3 regions of the Mediterraneibacter gnavus ATCC 29149 genome follow, and region 3 is predicted to be linked to each of the others. Evidence: predicted binding sites of a transcription regulator. Region 3 holds the regulator's gene; each other region holds the start of a gene.

Region 1 (7,952 bases), 1.3 Mb from region 3:
AACTACAGTCCTGGTAGACCTTACATACTCCCACATATGCGGATTCTTGTGATAACGCCAAATTTCCTGTAGCTGATTTTCCTGCGCATATACCTCCCGGTCAAAGTACGCCTCTTGTAATGTATCATACTTTTCTGTGATTTCCAACGCTTTCTTTCCTTTTTCATAAGGAACCGGATGCGAAAGAATCGTTTTTTCATGGATCAAATCGTAGATTCTCGCCCCATTGGTCGTCAGCGCATACTGCATTCCCTGTATCGCTCTTACCTGTCCTGGAATACCGGTAAGCGGCCGCCCGGTCGCTACCAGCACAATGATCCCCTGCGCGATGGCCTCCTCCAGTACACTCTTTGTATGATCAGTTACCTCTTTTTTTGAATTGAGCAAAGTCCCGTCCAAATCCAGTCCTATCATTTTTATCTTTTTCATGAAGCCTACTCCTCATCTTTCTGTTACTGCTCACAGTAACCTCTTTCTTAAAGTTTTGTAACTTATTTTATCAAAATTTGCGTTATTTCGCAATTTATAGTATAATAGCGAAACAGACTTTTTTATAGAAAGGAATTAAAGTTATGAAATCAGGCTTAAAACGCAGGCTGCAAACAGGTACTGCACTTATTTGCTCCCTCGCAATGGCTTTTTCTGTTCTCCCTGTTTCCGCAGAGGAAAGCACCCAAAGCCTCGAAAGCAAAACTTCTGATCTGGCAGGCCAGCTGGCCGGTATCAATCAGGAACTTGTCGCCATCAGCGATCAGATATCTACGACTGAGATGCAGGTTGAGATTACGAATGGCGAGATTCAAAGGACAAAAGATTCCTTAGCCGACGCACAGGCAAAAGAAGCTCAACAGTATAATGACATGAAGACACGTATTAAGTATATGTACGAGACCGGAAGCGCATCACTTCTGGAAATGCTCTTTTCTGCAGAGGATATGACTGACTTTCTGAACAAAGCAGATTTTATCCAGAACATCAGCGACTATGACCGCAAGATGCTCACTGAACTGCAGGAGACGAAAAATCAAATCGCAGAAGAGGAAAAGACTCTTCAGGCACAGCAGGATTCTCTGGTCTCACTCCAGACAAGTCTGGATAAGAAGCAGTCTGATCTCGAAGCGAAAGCCGCTGCTACTTCTACTGATCTGGCTACATTTCAGGCACAGCTTGCAGCACTTAGAGCACAGGAAGCTGCAGAACTGGAAGCAAAAAGACAGCAGGAACTTCAGCAGCAACAGCAGCAGAAATCGGACAAGCCTTCATCCGGTGACGGTAACTCAACAGTGACTCCGACACCTCCGACTACACCGGATTCCGGCGGAGATATCATTCAGGGAGGAGGCTCTGATGCAACCCATGATGAGCTCACTACCTTTGCCGCTTTATTGGACTGCGAGGCCATACATGATTATAATTCCATGCTGGCTGTAGCGACCGTGATCATGAATCGTGTGGAAAGTCCGCTTTTCCCGAATTCAATTCACGGTGTCATCTATGCAACCGGACAGTTTGAACCGGTCTGGAGCGGAAGACTTGATTCTGTTCTGAATTCCGGTCCGTCCAGCCTGGCACTTCAGGTTACCCAGGACGCAGTCAACGGAGCAAGACTTTCTTCTGTCATTGACTGCTACTACTTCCTGTATGCAGGTGCTACCGATCGTCCGGGAGTCAATGTCGGCGGGAATCTTTTCTTCCAGAGCTGGTAGAAATTTATACGTACATAAAAAGAAGGCTGAAAATCGGTTTGTTAATACCGATCTTCAGCCTCTTTTCTATTGGTAATCCATAACATCAATCCATCTCATCAGGAAATCTTTCTCAAGCGCATTTTCCTTGGAAAGCTGTGCTGCTGCGACGATCGGAAGCCACTGCTGTACATACTGCATTGCTGTATCACTCTTCTTACAGAAAATCTTCAGGTACAGATCTGCTTTTTCCTGACTTTCCAGTGCAAACAAAAGATAGGTCATAGCTGCATCCGCACTTGCATTTCCCTGTGTCACATGAGCCCAGTCAATCACAGTCATCTTACCGTTCTTTCCAACGATCACGTTGCTCGGATTAAAATCTCCGTGACAGATCTTGTCATGCTTCGGCATACTTTCCAGTCGTGTCATCAGTTCATATCTTGTCGTCGCATCCAGGACTTTTAATCCATTGATCTGCCGGGCAAATTTATCTTTCATCTTGTTTAAAAGAGGTGCCTTTTTACTTGTAACACTCAGCTGCAGATCCACAAAATCATTCATATATTTCTCCAGATTTGTAGGATCGACCTTCATCATCTCTTCCATTGTCTTACCATCTTTGTACTCGATCACCAGAGCCCATTTTCCATCGATCTGTGTCACTTCTTTTACACTCGGGATATCCAGTCCTGCTTCTTCAACACGGGCAGTATTTAAAGCCTCATTCAGTACGTCTGACTTCGGATGCTCTTTTGCAAATACTTTTACAATTCCTTCTTCACATTTGTACACTTCTTTGTAAGAACGTTTTACGATTAAGTTTTTTTCTTCCAGTTTCATAAAAATTGCCTCCTGTCATACATTCTATCCCGCCCGGTAAATCCTTCCGGTGTGGTATCTGTTTTTCTTTTACTGACCTTATTATAGCTCCTGCTTTTTTGAAATGTAAGCCCCTAAAGTTAACTTTGTGCAATTTTTCACGATATTTTTTTACTGAATATAATTGTTAATTTCTTAACTTTTTTTAACGATTTTCTTCTTTTATATTTTCACAAAAAGAGGACACTCCTCCCGTCATTTCTGGCGTTTGGAATGTCCTTCTCTCTTATTTTCCTTACCGGAAATTATTTTCCATAGTAGCATTTCAGGTAAAGTTCTTTGATCTCTTTCATCAGTGGGTATCTTGGGTTTGCTCCTGTACACTGGTCATTGAATGCCTGCTCTACCATGTCATCCAGTGTGTCAAGGAAGTATTTCTCATCGATACCATACTCTTTGATGGATTTCTTGATTCCGATCTGTTCTTTTAATACTTCCAGTTTTGCAAGGAAGTTCTCAAATACTTCTTTGTCATCTTTTCCTGTGCATCCTGCAAAACGTCCTAACTCAGCGTATCTTGCAAGTGCATGTGGATACTGATACTGAGAGAATGTTCCCATCTTAGTTGGAACCTCAGATGCATTGTATCTCATAACTTCTGTCAGAAGTACTGCGTTTGCAACACCGTGTGGCAGATGGTGGAATGCTCCCAGTTTATGAGCCATAGAGTGGTTCAATCCAAGGAATGCATTTGCGAATGCCATACCAGCCATACAAGAAGCGTTTGCCATCTCTTCACGTGCTTTCGGATCATTTGCTCCGTTCTCATATGCAGATGGAAGGTTTTCAAATACCATCTTCACTGCTTTCATAGCAAGACCATCTGTGTAGTCTGTAGCCATGATAGATACAAATGCTTCGATCGCATGTGTCATAACGTCGATACCTGATGCACTTGTCAGTCCTTTTGGCTGTGTCATCATGTTGTCAACATCAACGATTGCCATGTTCGGAAGTAACTGGTAATCAGCCAGCGGCCATTTTACACCTGTCTCTGCGTCTGTAATGATCGCAAATGGTGTTACCTCAGAACCTGTTCCTGAAGATGTCGGGATTGCTACGAAGTATGCTTTTTTACCCATCTCAGGGAATGTGTATACTCTCTTACGGATATCCATGAAGTCCATAGCCATATCTTCAAAGTTTGCATCCGGATATTCGTACATTACCCACATAATCTTAGCAGCGTCCATTGCAGATCCACCACCAAGAGCAATAATTGTATCAGGCTCGAAAGAACGCATCATGTCTGCACCTTTCTGTGCACACTGCAGTGTCGGGTCCGGAGCTACTTCATAGAAGCATGTGTGCTGGATTCCCATAGCATCCAGTTTCTCTTCGATTCCTTTTACATATCCGTTTTTGTACAGGAATGAGTCTGTTACGATGAATGCTTTTTTCTTGTGCATGATTGTTCCAAGTTCATCCAGTGCAACCGGCATGCTGCCTTTCTTGAAGTATACTTTTTCAGGTGTTCTGAACCAGAGCATGTTCTCTCTCCTCTCTGCAACTGTCTTCACGTTAATCAGGTGTTTTACTCCAACGTTTTCTGATACGGAGTTTCCGCCCCATGAACCACATCCCAGTGTAAGAGATGGAGCCAGTTTGAAGTTGTAAAGATCTCCGATACCACCCTGAGCTGCAGGAGTGTTGATCAGAACACGGCATGTCTTCATTGCTGCATAGTGTTTTTCAATCTTTTCTGTCTGTGCCGGATGAACGTACAGAGCAGATGTATGTCCATATCCACCGTCTGCTACAAGCTGTTCTGCTTTTGCAAGTGCTTCGTCAAATGTTTTTGCTTTATACATAGCAAGTACAGGAGATAATTTTTCGTGAGCAAATTCTTCTGAAATATCTACAGACTCTACTTCACCGATCAGGATTTTTGTATTCTCAGGAACATCTACACCTGCCATTTTTGCAATCTCATATGCAGATTTTCCAGGAATCTTGCTGTTTAATGCACCATTGATGATAATTGTCTTACGAACCTTATCAAGCTCAGCGCCTTTTTTCAGGAAGTAGCATCCACGATACTGGAATTCTTTCTTCACTTCTTCATAAATGCTATCCAGAACAGTAACTGACTGCTCAGAAGCACAGATCATACCATTGTCAAATGTTTTAGAATGGATGATAGAGTTTACTGCCATCTTGATATCTGCTGTATCATCAATGATAACAGGTGTATTTCCAGGTCCAACACCAAGTGCTGGTTTTCCTGAAGAATATGCAGCCTTCACCATTCCAGGACCACCTGTAGCCAGGATGATGTCAGAATCTCTCATAACCTGATTTGTCAGTTCCAGAGATGGAACATCGATCCATCCGATGATTCCTTCCGGTGCTCCGGCTTTTACGGCTGCATCCAATACTACCTTTGCAGCTTCGATCGTACATGCTTTTGCACTTGGGTGTGGACTGATGATAATTGCATTTCTTGTTTTCAAGCAGATCAGTGTTTTAAAGATTGCTGTAGATGTCGGGTTTGTTGTCGGGATAACAGCCGCAACAAGTCCAATCGGCTCTGCCACTTTTTTGATTCCGTATGCAGTGTCTTCTTCGATCACCCCACAAGTTTTTGTATCTTTATATGCATTATAGATGTACTCTGCTGCATAATGATTTTTAATGATTTTATCTTCAAGAACACCTCTCTGTGTCTCTTCAACTGCCATTTTAGCGAGTGGAATACGCATTTTGTTCGCTGCCATTGCTGCTTCATAGAAAATCTTATCAACCTGCTCCTGAGAGAATTTTGCAAATTCTTTCTGAGCTTCGCGCATTGCTTTCATCTTCGCTTCCAGTGTTTCTACGCTGTCTACGATTGCAGGTACTCCCATCTCTTCTTTTTTCTTCGCCATTTCAATAATCCTCCTGTAATTGACTTGGTTTCTTAATTACAGGTATTAGTATACTTTCTTGTTAAATAATTGTCAATATAGCTTTTGACAAATATTTAACGTTATCTTTTTAACATCAATTGGTACATTTGCACAAAAAATTAATTTTTTATCACCAATGGAAGATTACCGGTGTCCCTGGTTCGATCATATTGAAGAGCGCCCCCGCCTGATCTAACGGCATATTGATACAGCCATGAGACCCTGTTCCCGGAATCTGATACAATGTCCCGCCAAATGCAGTCTGCCAGGTCGCATCATGAAAACCGACTCCGCTTGACGTCACCTGCATCCAGTATTTTACCTTTGTTCTGTATGCCGGTTCTCCGGTATCTGGATTAATATCTCCGACCAGAACAGAATTTGGCTGCTTCCACATCAGGGAATACACTCCTTCCGGTGTAATCTTGGACGGAATCGGCTCTCCTGTCACAACATCCGTCTCCAGCACCACCTGTCCATTCTGAACATACCACATATGCTGTGCACTCATATCCACTTCTGCATACGTATTTCCCCAGTCCTGCCCGGAATGTGCTGCGGCAGTACCGCCCGCATAATATGCAGGCTCCCTTGTGACTACTTCCCCGTTTAAAATGCTGTTCTGCAGATTCACAAGCTCTGTATCCTCATCAATCGACCATCCATAAGTCCCGCCCGTCACAGTTGCGCTCTTTCCGGCCGGCGTTGTAAAGGTTCTGGTCGTTCCCTGTGTATCATACTTATCTCCAAAGGCAGTAAACCACTGCTTCATCGCCTCTGTATTGAGAGAAACCTTCATTTCTCCGTCTACCTGTAGCCACTGTGAGATCAGCGCTTTATCTACTACGACTGGTTCATTCATCGGATATGTGATACTTGCATTTACATATTTATTCATTGCATCACAGGCTTCCTGTACTTCCTTGGAATCCTCTACATATTTTGGTTTCGCATAGCACTTGGTTTCCACCATATCCAACTGTGGCTGAAACTCTGTGATATGAACTTTTACCTGCTCTGTAAGACGTTCTTTATCCACGGCATTTCCATACACTTCCGGTTTGATGACATACTGGTTTCCATCAAATTCCGGCTTTGCATTCTCTGCCGGTGTCTGCTCTGTCTGCAGACATGAAAGCTGTGAGATCCGCTGATTCAAGGATTCCTCATTATATGACACATTGACTGAAACCTTTCTGGAATTCTCCGTAAAGAAAGCTTTCGGCCAGGCGAATCCATTCTGATCCTTCAACAATTTTTCTGTTTCTGTCCCCGCTCTGTATTCCAGTCCAATCTCGCTTCCGCTGATCACATCCTGTCTTCCTTCATTTTCCAAAATTGTAAGCTTATAATCTTTTATATTTGTCTGGAGATACTTTTCTACATCACTTGCTGTCTTCCCCGAAAAGTTTTTACCGTTAATTTTCGTATTCACGAAAAAGTGACTCATGAAATACACAGAGATTGCAACATAGATCAAACAGATCACTGCAAGAACCCCTCCTGTGATCCACAAAGCCTTTACTTTACCGTCTTTTCCCACTTTTCTTCTTTTTACTGCCTTTGTTTTTTTCGCTTTTCCCATCCTAAATGTTCCCCTTTTACATTCTCTTATGTAATAATACCGTGATACAGTATCACCTATATATTAGACGAAAAAGATTACAAATGTGTTGCAAAAATCATTAAATTTTTTTTAATTTTAGATGAATCAAAAAAGCACTCGAAAACCATCTCTGATCTTCAAGTGCTTCTCTTTTGCTATTTTGATTACTGATTAAACTAACTCGATCAGTACTTCCATAGCTGCATCACCTTTACGCTGGCCAATCTTAACGATTCTTGTGTAACCACCGTTGCGGTCTGCATATTTTGGAGCGATTTCTGTGAATAATTTATCCACTAAATCAACTTTTTTCATATTTCTCTTGATGTTGTTCTTTGGAGCTTCTGTTGCTGTGTAAAGAACTTTCAGCATCTGTCTTCTTGCGTGAAGTCTGCTTGGCATATCTTTTTTGATTGTCTTTTCAACTTCTTCGTAAACAGTTACTTTTTTACCGTCAACAACTTCTTTCACTCTTCTGCCTTTGTCGTCTTTTTTAGCAACTTTAGCTTTTACAGTTACTTCTTCGAAGTTATCTTTTTCTTTTACAGCTAAAGCGATCAGTTTTTCAACTTCTTTACGGATCTCTTTTGCTTTTGCTTCTGTAGTAACAATTTTACCATTGTTCAGTAATGCTGTTACCTGGTTTCTGATCAAAGCTTTTCTCTGGCTGGATGTTCTGCCGAGTTTTCTATATTTTGCCATTTTTATGGTCCTCCATTAAATAAACATTTGGTTTTGCATCTTCGGGCTTATAAATCAAATGCTCCCGCCACGCTCTTCGGGCTTACTGACGGGATAATTTTCTTTATTCCTCTCCCTGATTTAACTCAAGGTTTAATTCTTTTAATTTTGCCAGCACTTCTTCCAGAGACTTACGTCCAAGGTTACGCA
Region 2 (7,952 bases), 640 kb from region 3:
CATTTACATACAGAAAAGGACAGATCCACGCCAGTGTGATGATAAAATTGCCGGCCAGATCACTGGCAAACAAAAATTGACCGATCAACTGTCCGAAGAACAGGAAAAACAGACAGCAGAACAATCCCATGAGAAAACAGGAGCCAAGTACTTTTTGCAGCAGTTTTCTGATGCCGGATGCCTGGTCTTTGACCTGAAGCTCGGCAACTGTCGGCATCAGCATGATAGAAACAGAATTGGTGATGGCGGACGGGAATAGAATACAGGGAAGTGCCATTCCAGTCAGAACGCCATAGGTACTCAATGCTTCGGAAGTGCTGTGATTATAAAGTTTCAGACAGCCGGGGATCGAAACAGCTTCAATTCCCTGGAGCAGGCCAAGCAGTACCCGGTTGGCAGTAAGCGGCAGGGACAAGGGGACAAGTTCCCGGAAGCGGAGTCTTATAGAAGAGAAAGAAAATCCCGGGCGGAAAATATCAGATCGGCTCTTTTGAAGTCCTCTGACAGAATAAAAGGTAGAAAACAGTTCTCCGAATGCAATTCCCGCAGCTGCGATGGAAATGTCCGCATGAAGTCCGTTTCGTATCGCGAAGCGGTACAGGCAGAAAACAGATAAGATCCTGGCAGTCTGCTCGATCAACTGTGAAACGGCAGGTATCTGTGTCTGTTTTAAACCATAGCAGTACCCCATGATACAACCATGAATAGAAGAAAGCGGCAAAGCGTAAGATAAGAGAATCAGGATCTCTTCACAACGTGGATCGCCGAGCAGCGCAGTCGAGAGATCGGCTGCGTTTTTTTGCAGGATGATCATCGTGATCACAGAGAGCAGGCATGAAATAAAAAGTCCGAGACAAAGTGTCTCAGAGGCTTCCCTGGGTTGATGGAGGGATTGTTTTCTGGCTACGGTTCTGGAAATGGCGGTCTCTAATCCTGCGGATGTAAATGAGATGCAGAGAGCAAATACCGGAAAAGTAAGCTGGTATAGGCCGACATTTTCTTCTCCGAATGTGTGGCTTAAAAAGATACGGTAAAAAAATCCCATGAACCGACACAGAAATCCCACGGCAGTCAGGATCAGGGTTCCTTGTAAAATTGTTTTTCTGGCAGACATAAATTCACCTGGAAAGAAGTGTTTTTAATAACATATTCGGTATTTTGCCTTGACAGAACAAAACGGCAATGGTATTCTACAAGAGGAAATCCTAGTAAAACAATAGGGATTGGAAAATAAGCGAATCAGCAAGAAGGTGAGAGCGTGAAATTATCTACAAAAGGAAGATACGGACTGCGCGCACTGATTGATCTTGCACAGCACGGCGGGGAAGGACCTGTATCGATCACAAGTATTGCGGAAAGACAGGAAATTTCGGAGCGGTATCTGGAGCAGCTGATGTCAAAATTAAAAAAGGCAGGTATCATCCAGAGCATCCGCGGAGCACAGGGGGGATATGTCCTTGCAAAGGAACTGGAAGAAGTTTCGGTGGGGGAGGTACTCCGTGCGCTGGAAGGAGATCTCAATCCGGTAGAATGTTCCGGGTTTCTCTTAGAGGGCGGCTGCCAGGCAGCAGATAACTGTGTGACAAAGTATGTGTGGCAGCGAATCAATGACAGTATCAATCAGACCGTAGATGAGATGAATTTAAAAGCACTCGTAGAAGTGGGCGAGAATCTCAAGGAGAGCAAGGCCGACCAGACGTGTGTTTCCAATAGAGACTGCAGAAAATAAACAAAAGGAGAAAGAACATGAGCAGACTGATTTATTTAGACAATGCGGCAACAACGAAAACTGCACCGGAAGTAGTAGATGCAATGATTCCGTACTTTACAGAGCACTATGGCAATCCATCCAGTGTGTATAGTTTTGCTTCCGGAAATAAGGAAGTGGTGAGCAGACAAAGAGAGATTATTGCGCAGGCACTTGGCGCACAGGCTAACGAAATCTATTTTACGGCAGGGGGGTCCGAGTCTGACAACTGGGCACTGAAAGCGACTGCCGAAGCGTATGAGAAGAAAGGAAAACATATCATCACGACAAAAATCGAGCACCATGCAATCCTGCATACATGTGAGTATCTGGAAAAACAGCGTGGATTTGAGATCACATATCTAGATGTGGACGAGAACGGTGTCGTAAAGCTTGATGAACTGAAAAAAGCAATTCGTCCGGATACGATCCTTATTTCTGTGATGTTTGCAAATAATGAGATCGGAACGATCCAGCCGATCCGAGAAATTGGAGAGATTGCACAGGAACACAAGATTTTGTTCCATACAGATGCAGTACAGGCATTTGGCCAGATACCGATTGATGTGGATGCCTGTCATATTGATATGCTCAGCGCAAGCGGACATAAGCTCAACGGACCGAAAGGAATCGGATTTTTATATATCCGCAAAGGAGTCAAGATCCGATCCTTTGTACACGGAGGTGCACAGGAGAGAAAGCGCCGTGCCGGAACAGAAAACGTGCCTGGTATTGTTGGAATGGGGGCAGCTGTGGAGCGTGCGATGCGGACAATGGAAACAAGAACCGCAAAAGAGCGAAAACTCAGAGATTACCTGATCGAGCGGATTGAGACAGAAATTCCATACTGCCGCTTAAACGGAGACCGCACGAACCGGCTTCCGAATAATGTAAACTTCAGTTTCCGGTTTATCGAGGGAGAATCTCTTTTGATCATGCTGGATATGAAGGGAATCTGTGCATCCAGTGGTTCTGCCTGCACATCAGGGTCTCTGGATCCGTCGCATGTATTGCTGGCGATCGGACTGCCGCACGAAATCGCACATGGTTCTCTGCGCATGACACTGGGAGAAGAGACGACCAGAGAAGATCTGGATTATACCGTAGATACACTCAAAGAGATCGTGGCAAACTTAAGAAGTATGTCACCATTATATGAAGACTTTATCAAAAAACAGAATGCATAATAAAAAGGAGTATTGATATGTATACAGAAAAAGTAATGGATCACTTCCAAAATCCAAGAAACGTAGGAGAAATTGAGAATGCAAGCGGTGTGGGAACCGTTGGAAATGCCAAATGTGGGGATATTATGAGAATTTATCTGGACATCGATGAGAATCAGATCATTCGGGATGTAAAATTTAAAACATTTGGATGTGGAGCTGCGGTTGCTACAAGCAGTATGGCAACAGAACTGGTCAAAGGAAAAAGTATTTATGAGGCGCTGCAGGTGACGAACAAGGCGGTTATGGAGGCTCTGGACGGACTTCCGCCGGTAAAGGTACACTGTTCTCTTCTTGCAGAAGAGGCAATTCATGCGGCGCTCTGGGATTACGCGGAGAAGCATCATATTAAGATCGAGGGGCTGGAAAAGCCGAAATCTGATATCCACGAAGGCGAGGAAGAGGAAGAAGAGGAATACTAAAATGAGTAAAGTTGTTGTTGGAATGTCCGGAGGGGTGGATTCTTCCGTAGCGGCATACCTTTTAAAAGAGCAGGGGTATGACGTGATCGGAGTGACCATGCAGATCTGGCAGGACGAAGAACAGGCCGCTCAGGAGGAAAACGGAGGCTGCTGCGGACTCAGTGCGGTAGATGATGCAAGAAGAGTGGCAGCTGCACTGGAAATCCCATACTATGTGATGAATTTTAAAAAAGAGTTCAAGGAAAATGTGATCGACTATTTTGTGGAAGAATATCAGAATGGAAGAACGCCCAATCCCTGTATTGCCTGTAACCGGTATGTAAAGTGGGAATCTCTTTTACAAAGAAGTCTCTCGATCGGTGCAGAGTATATTGCGACGGGACATTATGCAAGAGTGGTACAGCTGGAAAACGGAAGATATACTCTTCGGCGCTCTGCTACGCTTGCAAAAGATCAGACTTATGCATTGTATAATCTGACACAGGAACAGCTGAAAAGGACTTTGATGCCGGTGGGGAAATACACAAAAGACGAGGTACGTGCCATTGCAGAAAAGATCAATCTCAGGATTGCCAACAAACCGGACAGCCAGGATATCTGCTTTGTGCCGGATGGCGACTATGCCGCTTATATTGAAGAAGAGGCAGGGGTGAAAGTTCCGGAAGGAAATTTCGTGCTCACAGACGGTACGGTGCTTGGACGGCATAAAGGGATTACCCATTATACGGTAGGGCAGAGAAAAGGTCTGGGTCTGGCACTTGGATATCCCGCATTTGTTTTGGAGATCCGTCCGGAAACCAATGAAGTTGTGATCGGGACAAAAGAAGAATCCATGACTACACAGCTTCGAGCCAGAAATCTGAATTTTATGGCAGTGGAAGATTTAACCGAGCCTTTACATGTATTTACCAAAATACGCTATAACCACAAAGGCGCCTGGTGTACAATAGAGAAGACGGGAGAGGATGAAGTACTGTGTACCTTTGATGAACCACAAAGAGCGGTCACTCCCGGACAGGCTGTTGTATTTTATGATGGAGAGTATGTGCTCGGCGGAGGAACGATTCAATGATAACAAGTGATTCTCATATGCATACAAGATTTTCCACGGACAGTGATGCAGATATCCGGGATATGATCGAGAGTGCGCTCAAAAAAGGATTGCAGTCCATTTGTATTACCGATCATATTGACAAAGATTATCCGTTTCATGAAGATACCGGTGCAGAGGCATTTCTGGTGGATCTGGATGAGTATTTTCCGAAGCTGGCAGAGTGGAAAGAGGCATATGCGGAGAAAATTCAGATCCGGAGAGGGATTGAGCTGGGGCTGCAGCCTCATCTTGCGGGATTTTATGAAGAACTGACGAATCAGTATCCGTTTGATTTTGTGATCGGTTCAGTTCATGTGGTGCATGGGATGGATCCCTATTACGGAGAGATTTTTGAGGGACGGTCTGATGAAGAAGTTTACAAAGAGACTTTTCTGGCTACCCTGGAAAATCTGGATGCAGTCAGCAGTTTTGATGTGCTGGGTCATCTGGATTATGTGGTACGTTATGGAAAGTGTCAGGCCAGGCAGTATTCTTACAAAAAATATGCACAGGAGATTGATGAAATCCTGAAAAAAGTGATTGCAATGGGAAAAGGAATCGAGCTGAATACGGCCGGATGGAAATACGGCCTTGCATTCTGCCACCCCCATCCGGAAATTCTCTGCCGGTATAAAGAACTGGGCGGGGAAATCATCACAGTAGGATCTGATGCGCATAAGCCCGAGCATGTGGCTTATGATTTTCAGAAAGCAGCAGACGTTTTGAAGGCGTGCGGCTTTAAATATTATACAGAATTTCAGGACAGAAAACCTATTTTTAAACAACTTCTATAAAAATATATTTTAGGGTTGAATTTTTGTTTTCATTTTAGTACAATAACCGTAGTTGATGAATCTTTAACAAAGTAATTACTTGGTTGGAGATTTACAATAAACAGCTGCAAAGCAGCAACAATTTTTTTAAACTTTAGGAGGAATTAATCATGGCAGTAAAAGTAGCGATTAATGGATTTGGACGTATTGGACGTCTCGCATTCAGACAGATGTTCGGAGCAGAAGGATATGAAGTAGTTGCAATCAACGACTTAACATCTCCAAAAATGTTAGCACACCTGTTGAAATATGACTCTACACAGGGAAAATATGAACTGGCTGACAAAGTAGAAGCTGGTGAAGATTCTATCACAGTAGACGGAAAAGAAATCAAAATCTATGCAAAAGCTGACGCTAAAGAACTTCCATGGGGAGAAATCGGCGTAGACGTAGTTCTGGAGTGTACAGGATTCTACACATCTAAAGCAAAAGCTCAGGCACACATCGATGCAGGTGCTAAGAAAGTAGTTATCTCTGCTCCAGCAGGAAACGATCTTCCAACAATCGTATACAATGTAAACCACGAGCAGCTGACAAAAGATGATCACATCATTTCTGCAGCTTCTTGTACAACAAACTGCTTGGCTCCAATGGCAAAAGCTCTGAACGACCTTGCAGCAGTTAAATCTGGTATCATGTGCACAATCCACGCTTACACAGGAGATCAGATGACACTTGACGGACCACAGAGAAAAGGTGACTTAAGAAGATCTCGTGCAGCAGCTTGCAACATCGTTCCAAACAGCACAGGTGCAGCAAAAGCAATCGGTCTGGTTATCCCAGAACTGAACGGAAAACTCATCGGATCTGCTCAGCGTGTTCCAACACCAACAGGATCTACAACAATCCTTACAGCAGTAGTTGAAGGAAACGTAACAGTTGATCAGATCAACGAAGCTATGAAAGCAGCATCTAACGAATCTTTCGGATACAACACAGATGAGATCGTATCCAGCGATATCGTAGGAATGAGATTTGGATCTTTATTCGATGCTACACAGACAATGGCTCTTCCATTAGACAATGGAACAACAGAAGTACAGGTTGTTTCTTGGTATGACAACGAAAACTCTTACACAAGCCAGATGGTAAGAACAATCAAACACTTCGGAACATTACTGTAAGTCGAAATATAGAAAAATTTAATCAGTTAGATTATATTTTTGAAAAATAGGCTCACAAAGGGTCCGGTCTTATTTGGACCGGACCTTTTTGTCTGACAGAAAATAAACACAGGGAGGCAATCAAAATGCTTAACAAAAAATCAGTAGATGATATCAATGTAAAAGGAAAAAGAGTGCTTGTAAGATGTGACTTTAACGTGCCGTTGATCGATGGTAAGATCACAGACGAAAACCGTCTGGTAGCAGCTCTTCCAACAATTAAAAAATTAGTTGCAGACGGAGGAAAAGTAATCCTTTGCTCACACCTTGGAAAACCGAAGGGAGAGCCAAAACCGGAATTATCTCTTGCACCGGTAGCAGTAAGATTGTCAGAACTTCTCGGACAGGAAGTAAAATTTGCAGCAGATGCTGAAGTAGTAGGCGAGAATGCAAAAGCAGCAGTGGCAGCAATGAACGATGGAGATATCGTACTTCTTGAGAATACACGTTACAGAGCAGAAGAGACAAAGAACGGAGAAGCATTCTCCAAAGAACTGGCTTCTTTATGTGATGTGTTCGTAAACGATGCATTCGGAACAGCTCACAGAGCACACTGCTCTAACGTTGGTGTGACACAGTTCGTAGACACAGCAGTTGTCGGATACTTAATGCAGAAAGAAATCGACTTCCTTGGAAACGCAGTAGAAAATCCGGAGAGACCATTCGTTGCAATCCTTGGAGGATCTAAAGTTTCCAGCAAGATTTCTGTAATCAACAACCTGCTTGAAAAAGTAGATACACTGATCATCGGTGGTGGAATGTGCTTCACATTTACAAAAGCTCAGGGTGGAAATGTCGGAAAATCTCTTCTGGAAGAAGATTACTTACAGTACGCACTGGATATGATTGAAAAAGCAAAAGAAAAAGGTGTAAAATTACTCCTTCCTGTAGATGCTGTTGCAGCAGATGAATTCTCTAATGATGCAAACATCAAGGTTGTTCCTCAGAATGAAATCCCAGAAGGATGGATGGGGCTGGATATCGGACCTGAGACAGCAAAATTATATGCTGAAGCAGTAAAATCTGCAAAAACAGTTGTATGGAACGGACCAATGGGATGTTTCGAAATGCCAAACTTTGCAAACGGAACAGAAACAGTTGCAAAAGCACTTTCTGAGACAGATGCTGTGACAATCATCGGTGGTGGAGATTCCGCAGCAGCTGTAAACCAGTTAGGATACGGAGACAAGATGACACACATCTCTACAGGTGGTGGAGCATCTCTGGAATTCCTTGAAGGAAAAGAACTCCCGGGAGTAGCAGCAGCTAACGATAAGTAAAAAGCTTAGCGTTTACTTAGTTCTCCGCACTTGGCGAGGTATTTTCGAGCCTAGTAAGGAGAACATCCCGTAAAGGAAGCTTAGCGAAAACAAGCAAAGCTTAGTGAAAACAAGCCGCAGGCGCAGTTTGGAATAAACAGTGTACATAACAGTACAGGAAAGAGTGAAGAGTATGTCAAGAAAGAAAA
Region 3 (7,952 bases):
GGCTTTAAGTCCACAGTCTCTTTTTTTACTTCCTCTGACGGATACAGTCCGTACAACGCAATTCCCGCACGGACCAGATTTTGTTTCCACTGTGGAAAATCAATGATTCCCGCGCTGTTATCGCAATGGTATTGCGAAATCGAAATCCCCCGCTTTTCAACCTCATTTCTCATCCATACAAATTTTCTGTACTGCTCTTCTGAAAATGTTTTATCCAGCTCATCTGCTTTTGCAAAATGCGTAAACATTCCTTCCAGGCATACATTCGGAAGTTTTTCAATCTGCCCGATGAGATCTGCGCTCTCCTCTGTTGCCGGAAATCCGAGCCGTTCCATCCCTGTATCGATCTTGATATGAAAATACGCTGTTTTTCCCAACTTTCGGGCAAGATTCGAAATCTCATGTGCCATATCCAGTGTGTATACTGTGGCGCGCACCTCTTCTTTTATCATTTCTTCATACTGGTCCGGGAACACACATCCCAGCACCATCGTCGGTTTTTGAATTCCCGCTCTGTGAAGCTCCACTGCTTCTTCCAGAGTCGCAGTCGCATAGCCCCATACATCCGGATCGTCATCCAGCATACAGGCAATCGGAACCGCACCATGTCCATATCCGTCTGTTTTCACTACGGCAATAAATTTTGCGCCTTCTCCAACCCTCTTTTTCATCTGTTCCATGTTATATGAAATTGCATCCAGATCAATCTCTGCATACACTCTGCTGTGTTTTTCCATCATTATCTCCCCTTTTCTGTCTTTTTGATACAAGCTGCGATCCCCTCTGTCAGATCTTCTGCCAGAACGCTGTAAGCGCCTCTCCTCTCTCTGGCTGCATCTCCTCCACAGGCATGAAGATACACTCCCAGCACAGTCCCTTCATACACTTTCATATGCTGCGCCAGAAGCCCTGTGATCACTCCGGCAAGCACATCGCCGGAACCGGCCTTTGCCATCGCACTGTTTCCAGCAGTATTCAGAAACATCTGCCGGTCTTTTCCTGCCACAAGCGTACGTGCATCCTTCAGTGCACAAACAACACCATAGCTGTCTGTAAATTCTTTTAACGCAGCAAATCTGTTTTTCCCAAGTTCCGGGATGGTACACCCCAAAAGTCCTGCCATTTCTTTCATATGTGGTGTCAGTACAAATGGCTTTTTTTCTTTTGGAAGAAGTTCCATATGATCCGCCAAAAGATTCAAACCGTCTGCATCGATCACACATGGGACCTCTGCATATTTCATCAAATAAGAAAGTATCTGCCCGGCGGTCCTGCTTTTTCCAAGTCCGCATCCGATACAGATTACATCTGCCCACTTCAAAAGACTTTGCAGTTTTTCTTCCTCATATTCTGTATAGGTGGATACGATCGCTTCCGGTAAGAGCTGCTGCAAAATCGTCCGGTTCGATTCTTCTGTATAGATCTGTACCAGACCGCCACCACTTATATAAGCTGCACGTGCACTTAAGTATGCCGCACCAGACATCCCCTTACTGCCCGTGATCATCAGAATCTTTCCATAACTTCCCTTGTGGGAATTCTTTTTCCGATCCGGAAGAAATTTGGAAAGATCCGATTTTTCCAATGTGTAACAGACTTCCGGATTTTCTTCAAAAAGTTTTGTCCCGATCCCGATTTCCACAGGGATTACCTCGCCCGCATAATCGGATCCCGGAAACAAAACAGTTCCCAGTTTCTCACATGCAAAAGAAACTGTCAAGTCCGCATGAAATGCCGTTCCCAGCACCTGTCCGTCAAAAGAGCTGATTCCTGACGGAATATCGATTGCCACTTTCTCTGCATGTATCTGGTTCATTTCTTCGATCACATCTTTATAATGCCCCTCGATCGTCCTGCTTAAACCTACACCAAACACAGCATCTATGACAACAGTATATTCTTTTGGGGGAATGTTTGTGACAACGGAAACACCCAGATTGGATGCGATCTGCCTCTGCTGTCTGCATTCTTCACTCATGGATGTTTCTTTCCCTGCAAAAACCGCACACACATCTTTTCCCTCCAGATAAAGAAGTCTTGCAACGGCGAATCCATCTCCACCATTATTTCCACTTCCGCACACAACAAGACAGTGATCCAGACTGATTCCTTTCTCTTTCATCACTTCCACTGTTTTCAGAGCTGCCCGCTCCATCAATACCAGAGAAGGAATCCCGATCTTTTGAATCGTATATTCATCCGCTCTCTGCATCCACGCTCCGTCTGGTAAATATCTCATACCCGATCTCCCTTCTGCTCCTGAAAAGAAAGGACGTGCAGCCAGATATTTTCCGACCACACGCCTTTGCACATGAACTGAGTTATTCTTACTTGTTTTGTTCTTCCCGGTGACGACTGACATTATATGACAGCTTCATCAGACTGTCTGAAAGATGTACGCTTTCTACGATCACATCTTTTGGCAGATTCAGATCTGTATGTGCAAAATTCCAGATAGCCTGGATTCCATTGTCCACTAATAACTCTGCAACTTCTTTTGCTTTCGATTTTGGAATCGTCAGTGCTGCAATCTCAATCTCATTGTTCTGAAGAAATTCCTGCAGCTCATCCATCATCCGTACCGGAATTCCGCGGATGGCAACTCCTTCAAGCCGGGGATTCACATCAAAAAGTCCTTTTAAAATAAATCCGCCTTTTTCAAAAGAGGCATAATTAGCAAGAGCCTGTCCCAGATTACCTGCACCTATGATAATGAAATTGTGGCTTCTGTCCAGTCCGAGAATCTTGCCGATCTCCGTATATAAATATTTTACATTATACCCGTATCCCTGTTGCCCGAATCCCCCGAAATTATTGAGATCCTGTCGAATCTGGGATGCCGTGACATGCATCTTCTTACTTAGATCGTTGGATGAGATCCTCTCCACCTGATCTTCCATCAAATCTCCAAGGTATCTATAATATCTGGGGAGCCTGCTGATAACTGCACGGGATATTTTTCTTTCTTCCACTGATTGTACCCTCCAATTTTAATCTTTTCTTATTATATAGAATTGTGAAAGATAAGTCAAACTTTTATATTGTATTTTGCCGTGTTTTCGTTATAATGAAATGGTGATGATTCGAAATAATCAGTTATTGTCAAAATACAGGAGGAATTTCATGATACTCGCATGTCATAATTTAAATAAATCATTCGGCGACCATCTCATTGTCCGGGATGGCTCTTTTCATGTAGAAGACCGTGAAAAAGCTGCACTTGTCGGCGTCAACGGTGCAGGAAAATCAACAATCTTCAAAATGATCGTAGGAGAACTGCCTCTGGATGAAGGAGACGTTATTCTGACAAAAGGAAAGACGCTTGGCTATCTTGCCCAGCATCAGAATCTGGATACTACAAACACGATCTATGAAGAACTAAAAACTGCAAAATCTGATATTATCGCTCTGGAGGCCCAGATCCGCGCCATCGAACTGGAGTTAAAATCTCTTTCCGGAGAGGAACTGACAAACCGTTTAAACACTTACAACCGGCTGATGTCAGAATTTGAATCGAAAAACGGTTACGCCTACGAAAGTGAGATCACCGGTGTTTTAAAAGGTCTTGGCTTTACAGAAGAAGAATTCTCAAAACCCACAGACACCCTTTCCGGCGGTCAGAAAACCAGGGTATCTCTCGGAAAACTTTTGCTCACAAAACCAGATATCCTGTTGTTGGACGAACCGACCAACCACCTGGATCTGAACTCCATCAGCTGGCTGGAGACGTATCTTCTGAACTATCCGGGTGCAGTTCTGATTGTTTCCCATGACCGGTTTTTCTTAAACCGCGTTGTGACAAAGGTCATCGAGATTGAAAACGGCTCTGTACGCATGTATACCGGCAATTACAAAGACTATGCACAGAAAAAACAGATGATCCGGGATGCGCAGCTCAAAGAATATTTAAACCAGCAGCGTGAAATCAAGCATCAGGAAGCAGTCATTGAAAAACTGCGCTCTTTCAACCGTGAAAAATCAATCAAACGCGCGGAAAGCAGGGAAAAAATGCTCTCCAAAATCACACCTGTCGAAAGACCCGCAGAAGCGGCAAGAGAGATGCACTTTACACTGGAACCTTCCGAAGTCAGTGGAAATGACGTTTTAAGTATCGAATCCCTCGGGAAACGTTTTGACAGTCAGGTGTTATTCCATGATATCAGCTTTGAAATCAAGCGCGGAGAGCACGTAGCGATCATCGGAGACAATGGAACCGGAAAAACAACACTCTTGAAAATACTCAATCAGGTCGTAGAACCGGATTCCGGAAGTTTTACACTGGGTTCTAAAGTTCAGATCGGATACTACGATCAGGAACATCATGTGCTGCACAATGAAAAAACTATTTTCGACGAGATTTCCGACGATTATCCGACACTCACCAATACGCAGATCCGAAACACTCTTGCAGCATTTCAGTTTACCGGAGACGATGTCTACAAGCTGATCCGGGATTTAAGCGGTGGAGAAAAAGGACGTGTCTCTCTTGCAAAACTGATGCTTTCAGAAGCCAATTTTCTGATTCTTGACGAGCCGACCAACCACCTGGATATTACTTCCAAAGAAATTCTGGAGCAGGCACTCAACGAATATACCGGCACGGTTCTGTACGTATCCCATGACCGGTACTTTATCAACCAGACTGCCACCCGGATTCTGGAACTGGTCAACCAGACTTTTGTCAATTATATCGGAAACTATGATTACTATCTGGAGAAAAAAGAAGAACTGACCGCCGCATACGCCACCCCGGCTGCTGATCAGACAGTTCCTCAAAATACCACCGAATCGACACCTTCAGACTCCAAACTAAGCTGGCAGGAACAAAAGGAACTGCAGGCAAAAGAACGAAAACGAAAAAATGAACTGAAAAAGACGGAAGACCGAATTGCTGTTCTGGAAGAACGAAATGTGGAAATCGACGAGCTGATGACGCAGGAAGAAGTCTATTCCAATTCTGTCAAATGTCAGGAACTTGCATTGGAAAAAGATGCAAACAATACCGAACTGGAAGAACTGTACGAAAAATGGGAAGAACTCGCAGAATAATCTGCGAGTCCTTTCCATTTCATTTTCTAATATCACTTCTTCCAGATAGGAGTCATTTCTTTTAATATCTCCGGTATTTTTTCATAAAAATTTTCCACATCAAACTTTCCATAGTATATGATATCCATATCCGCAGCTTTTCCGAGATAGATCATCTCATCTTCGTTCTGCTCTTGCAAATGAGGTTGTATATATGTGGACCACAGGTTTCGATTTAAATAAACCATTGCAATTTCCCTTTTTTCTGCTCCCTCTCCCACTGTTACAGGGTTACAAAAAACAGAGCCTGCCGAATCACTTCCTGCATAGGATAAATAGGCATCCTCTCCGACTATTTCCACTTCCATTTTCTGTGGATCAAACGGGATCGGCTCTTTCGGAAGCACCAGAATTGTATAAACTCCTGCCAGAAGGGCGCACACAAGAATCGCCCCAAGTATTGCTGCTGCGATCCTACGGTTGATCAATCTGTGTTTTAATTTCTGAAACAGTTCTTTTTCTGCCTGATTGATTTTTTTCTTATTCGGCAATATTATTTTTGCCCGCATTTTTTCCATTTCTTTTCTGCAGTCTTCACATTCCTTCAAATGTTCTTCTACCAGCTTCTTTGTATCCTCACTCACAATTTCATCTACATACAGCGGCATGATATCCTGTATTACATTACAACTGATTTTACTCATATCCCTGCTCCTCCATATACTCTTCAATTTTCTTTTTCGCTCTATAAAAAGTAACTCTCACCCAGCCGGAACTTTTTTGAAATAATGTTCCGATTTTTTCATAAGAAAGTTCTCCAAACACCCGCAAATTAAACACTTCTTTATATGGTTCTTCCATATTGTGAAGGAACTTGTGAATCAAAAATGCCTTTTCTTCATTCACCAGATTTTCTGCAAAATGAACTCCTACATCTACTATGTTTTCATACTCTGTCCAATCTGCATCATGCTTTTTTCGTCTGCAGTAGCTAAAATATGTATTCTTCGCAATTGTAAAAAGCCAGGCTCTGATATCCTTTCTCCCGTCAAATTGATTCAGAGATTTTAATGCTTTTACAAACGTCTCCTGCGCAATTTCTTCTGCTGTCACTTCATCCGGCGTCAGGCTGCGAACATATAGAAAAACTTCCCGAAAATACAGCTGATATATTTTTTCGAACTCCACATCTCCCCCTCCTTTCACCTTAATAACTGCTCACATTCTAAAACGTTACAAATCTTTTCATTTTATTATATAAAAAAATACATACTTTACAAAATTGTTTTTTTGCCCTGTTTTATCTCGTGATCATTCTCTCACCCGGGGTATAAAAAACGGGGTGAAAAATCCGATGTAAGATTTTTCACCCCACTTTTCTATTTTCTTTTACAATCTCTTCGCGATTGCTTTGATAAATCCTTCACTGTTTAAGACTGTCGGATTCTCAATTGTTGTGATCAGTGCCAGATCTTTTGTCATCTCTCCTGCCTCAATCGTATCGATCGTAGCTTTTTCCAGTCTGTCAGCAAACTCCATCAATTCTTTGTTTCCATCCAGCTCTCCGCGTTTTCTCAGCGCTCCGGACCATGCAAAGATCGTTGCCACAGAGTTTGTAGAAGTCTCTTCCCCTTTTAAGTGCTTGTAATAATGACGCTGTACCGTACCATGTGCCGCTTCATACTCATAATACCCTTCCGGAGAAACCAATACCGATGTCATCATTGCAAGAGAACCAAATGCTGAAGACACCATGTCGCTCATCACATCACCGTCATAGTTCTTACATGCCCAGATAAATCCGCCCTCTGATTTCATCACACGCGCTACGGCATCATCAATCAATGTATAGAAATATTCGATTCCCGCTGCTTTAAACTTCTCATCATATTCTGCATCGTAGATTTCCTGGAAAATATCTTTAAATGTATGGTCATATTTCTTGGAAATTGTATCCTTTGTTGCAAACCAGAGATCCTGTTTTGTGTCCAGTGCATAATTGAAACAGCTTCTTGCAAAACTTTCAATCGACTCATTGACATTATGCATTCCCTGTACGATTCCTGCGCCTGTAAACTCATGAACCAGCTCTCTTGTCTGCGTTCCGTCTTCTGCTGTGTAGACCAGCTCCACTTTTCCAACACCCGGAATCTTCATCTCGGATCCTTTATACACATCCCCATATGCATGTCTTGCGATCGTAATTGGCTTCTTCCAGCTTTTTACACAAGGCTCAATTCCTTTTACAACAATCGGAGCACGGAAAACTGTTCCGTCTAAAATAGCGCGGATCGTACCATTTGGACTCTTCCACATCTCTTTGAGATCATACTCTTCCATACGCGCCGCATTTGGAGTGATCGTCGCACATTTGACTGCCACTTTATATTTTTTCGTCGCATTTGCAGAATCTACTGTCACCTGATCGTTCGTCTCATTGCGGTGCTCCAGCCCCAGATCATAATATTCTGTATTCAGGTCAATGTATGGCTCCAGAAGATCTTCTTTGATCATCTTCCAGAGAATTCTTGTCATCTCGTCCCCGTCCATTTCCACGATTGGTGTGGTCATCTTAATTTTTTCCATGTTCCGTATCCTCCTAAATTTCTTCGTATCCCTGTTTTTTCAAATTCTGCATCACATGCAGGATGTGTTCGTTTGCAAGCTGCTCTGCCAGATCTGCATCGTTGTCTCGAATCGCACGAAGGATCTGCTTGTGCTCTCTGATCGACTTTCTGGCTCTCTCCTCTGAAACGACAGAGTTTCTTCTTGCCTGCTGCACATATTTATGAAAATCCATCAGGACATGGCTTAAAATCCGGCTGTCCGATGCTTCATACAAAATCTTATGGAATTTGCCATCCAGATCTGTCACCTGGTCTGCATTATTTCCACTTACTTTTTTCATATGGAATTCTGATAGA

Evidence for each region. Region 3 encodes Rex, which represses fermentation and respiration genes when NADH is low (regulators of the CRP and FNR family bind a similar motif). Its sites were predicted from a motif close to ATTGTTAANTANTTAACAAT; they were not measured.
Region 1: adhE (bifunctional acetaldehyde-CoA/alcohol dehydrogenase) is a predicted target of Rex. The motif match lies at 5,492-5,511, and genes of this name have one in related genera.
Region 2: gap (type I glyceraldehyde-3-phosphate dehydrogenase) is a predicted target of Rex. The motif match lies at 5,334-5,353, and genes of this name have one in related genera.

What each region holds. Positions count from the first base shown of each region.
Region 1 is NZ_CP043051.1:554,039-561,990, forward strand. Features, by position in the region: gene FXV78_RS02765 (Cof-type HAD-IIB family hydrolase) at 1-429, opposite strand, end outside; gene FXV78_RS02770 (cell wall hydrolase) at 573-1,706, shown strand; gene FXV78_RS02775 (aminoglycoside phosphotransferase family protein) at 1,773-2,528, opposite strand; gene adhE (bifunctional acetaldehyde-CoA/alcohol dehydrogenase) at 2,813-5,434, opposite strand; gene FXV78_RS02785 (L,D-transpeptidase family protein) at 5,586-7,040, opposite strand; gene FXV78_RS02790 (bL17 family ribosomal protein) at 7,233-7,763, opposite strand; gene FXV78_RS02795 (DNA-directed RNA polymerase subunit alpha) at 7,867-7,952, opposite strand, start outside.
Region 2 is NZ_CP043051.1:3,429,204-3,437,155, reverse strand. Features, by position in the region: gene FXV78_RS17145 (oligosaccharide flippase family protein) at 1-1,114, opposite strand, end outside; gene FXV78_RS17140 (RrF2 family transcriptional regulator) at 1,259-1,729, shown strand; gene nifS (cysteine desulfurase NifS) at 1,747-2,934, shown strand; gene nifU (Fe-S cluster assembly scaffold protein NifU) at 2,952-3,395, shown strand; gene mnmA (tRNA 2-thiouridine(34) synthase MnmA) at 3,397-4,467, shown strand; gene FXV78_RS17120 (histidinol-phosphatase HisJ family protein) at 4,464-5,282, shown strand; gene gap (type I glyceraldehyde-3-phosphate dehydrogenase) at 5,432-6,445, shown strand; gene FXV78_RS17110 (phosphoglycerate kinase) at 6,571-7,764, shown strand; gene tpiA (triose-phosphate isomerase) at 7,937-7,952, shown strand, end outside.
Region 3 is NZ_CP043051.1:2,792,343-2,800,294, reverse strand. Features, by position in the region: gene alr (alanine racemase) at 1-737, opposite strand, end outside; gene FXV78_RS13850 (NAD(P)H-hydrate dehydratase) at 740-2,239, opposite strand; gene FXV78_RS13845 (redox-sensing transcriptional repressor Rex) at 2,328-2,972, opposite strand; gene FXV78_RS13840 (ABC-F family ATP-binding cassette domain-containing protein) at 3,124-5,049, shown strand; gene FXV78_RS13835 (zf-HC2 domain-containing protein) at 5,082-5,732, opposite strand; gene FXV78_RS13830 (RNA polymerase sigma factor) at 5,725-6,216, opposite strand; gene FXV78_RS13825 (NADP-dependent isocitrate dehydrogenase) at 6,418-7,614, opposite strand; gene FXV78_RS13820 (GntR family transcriptional regulator) at 7,628-7,952, opposite strand, start outside.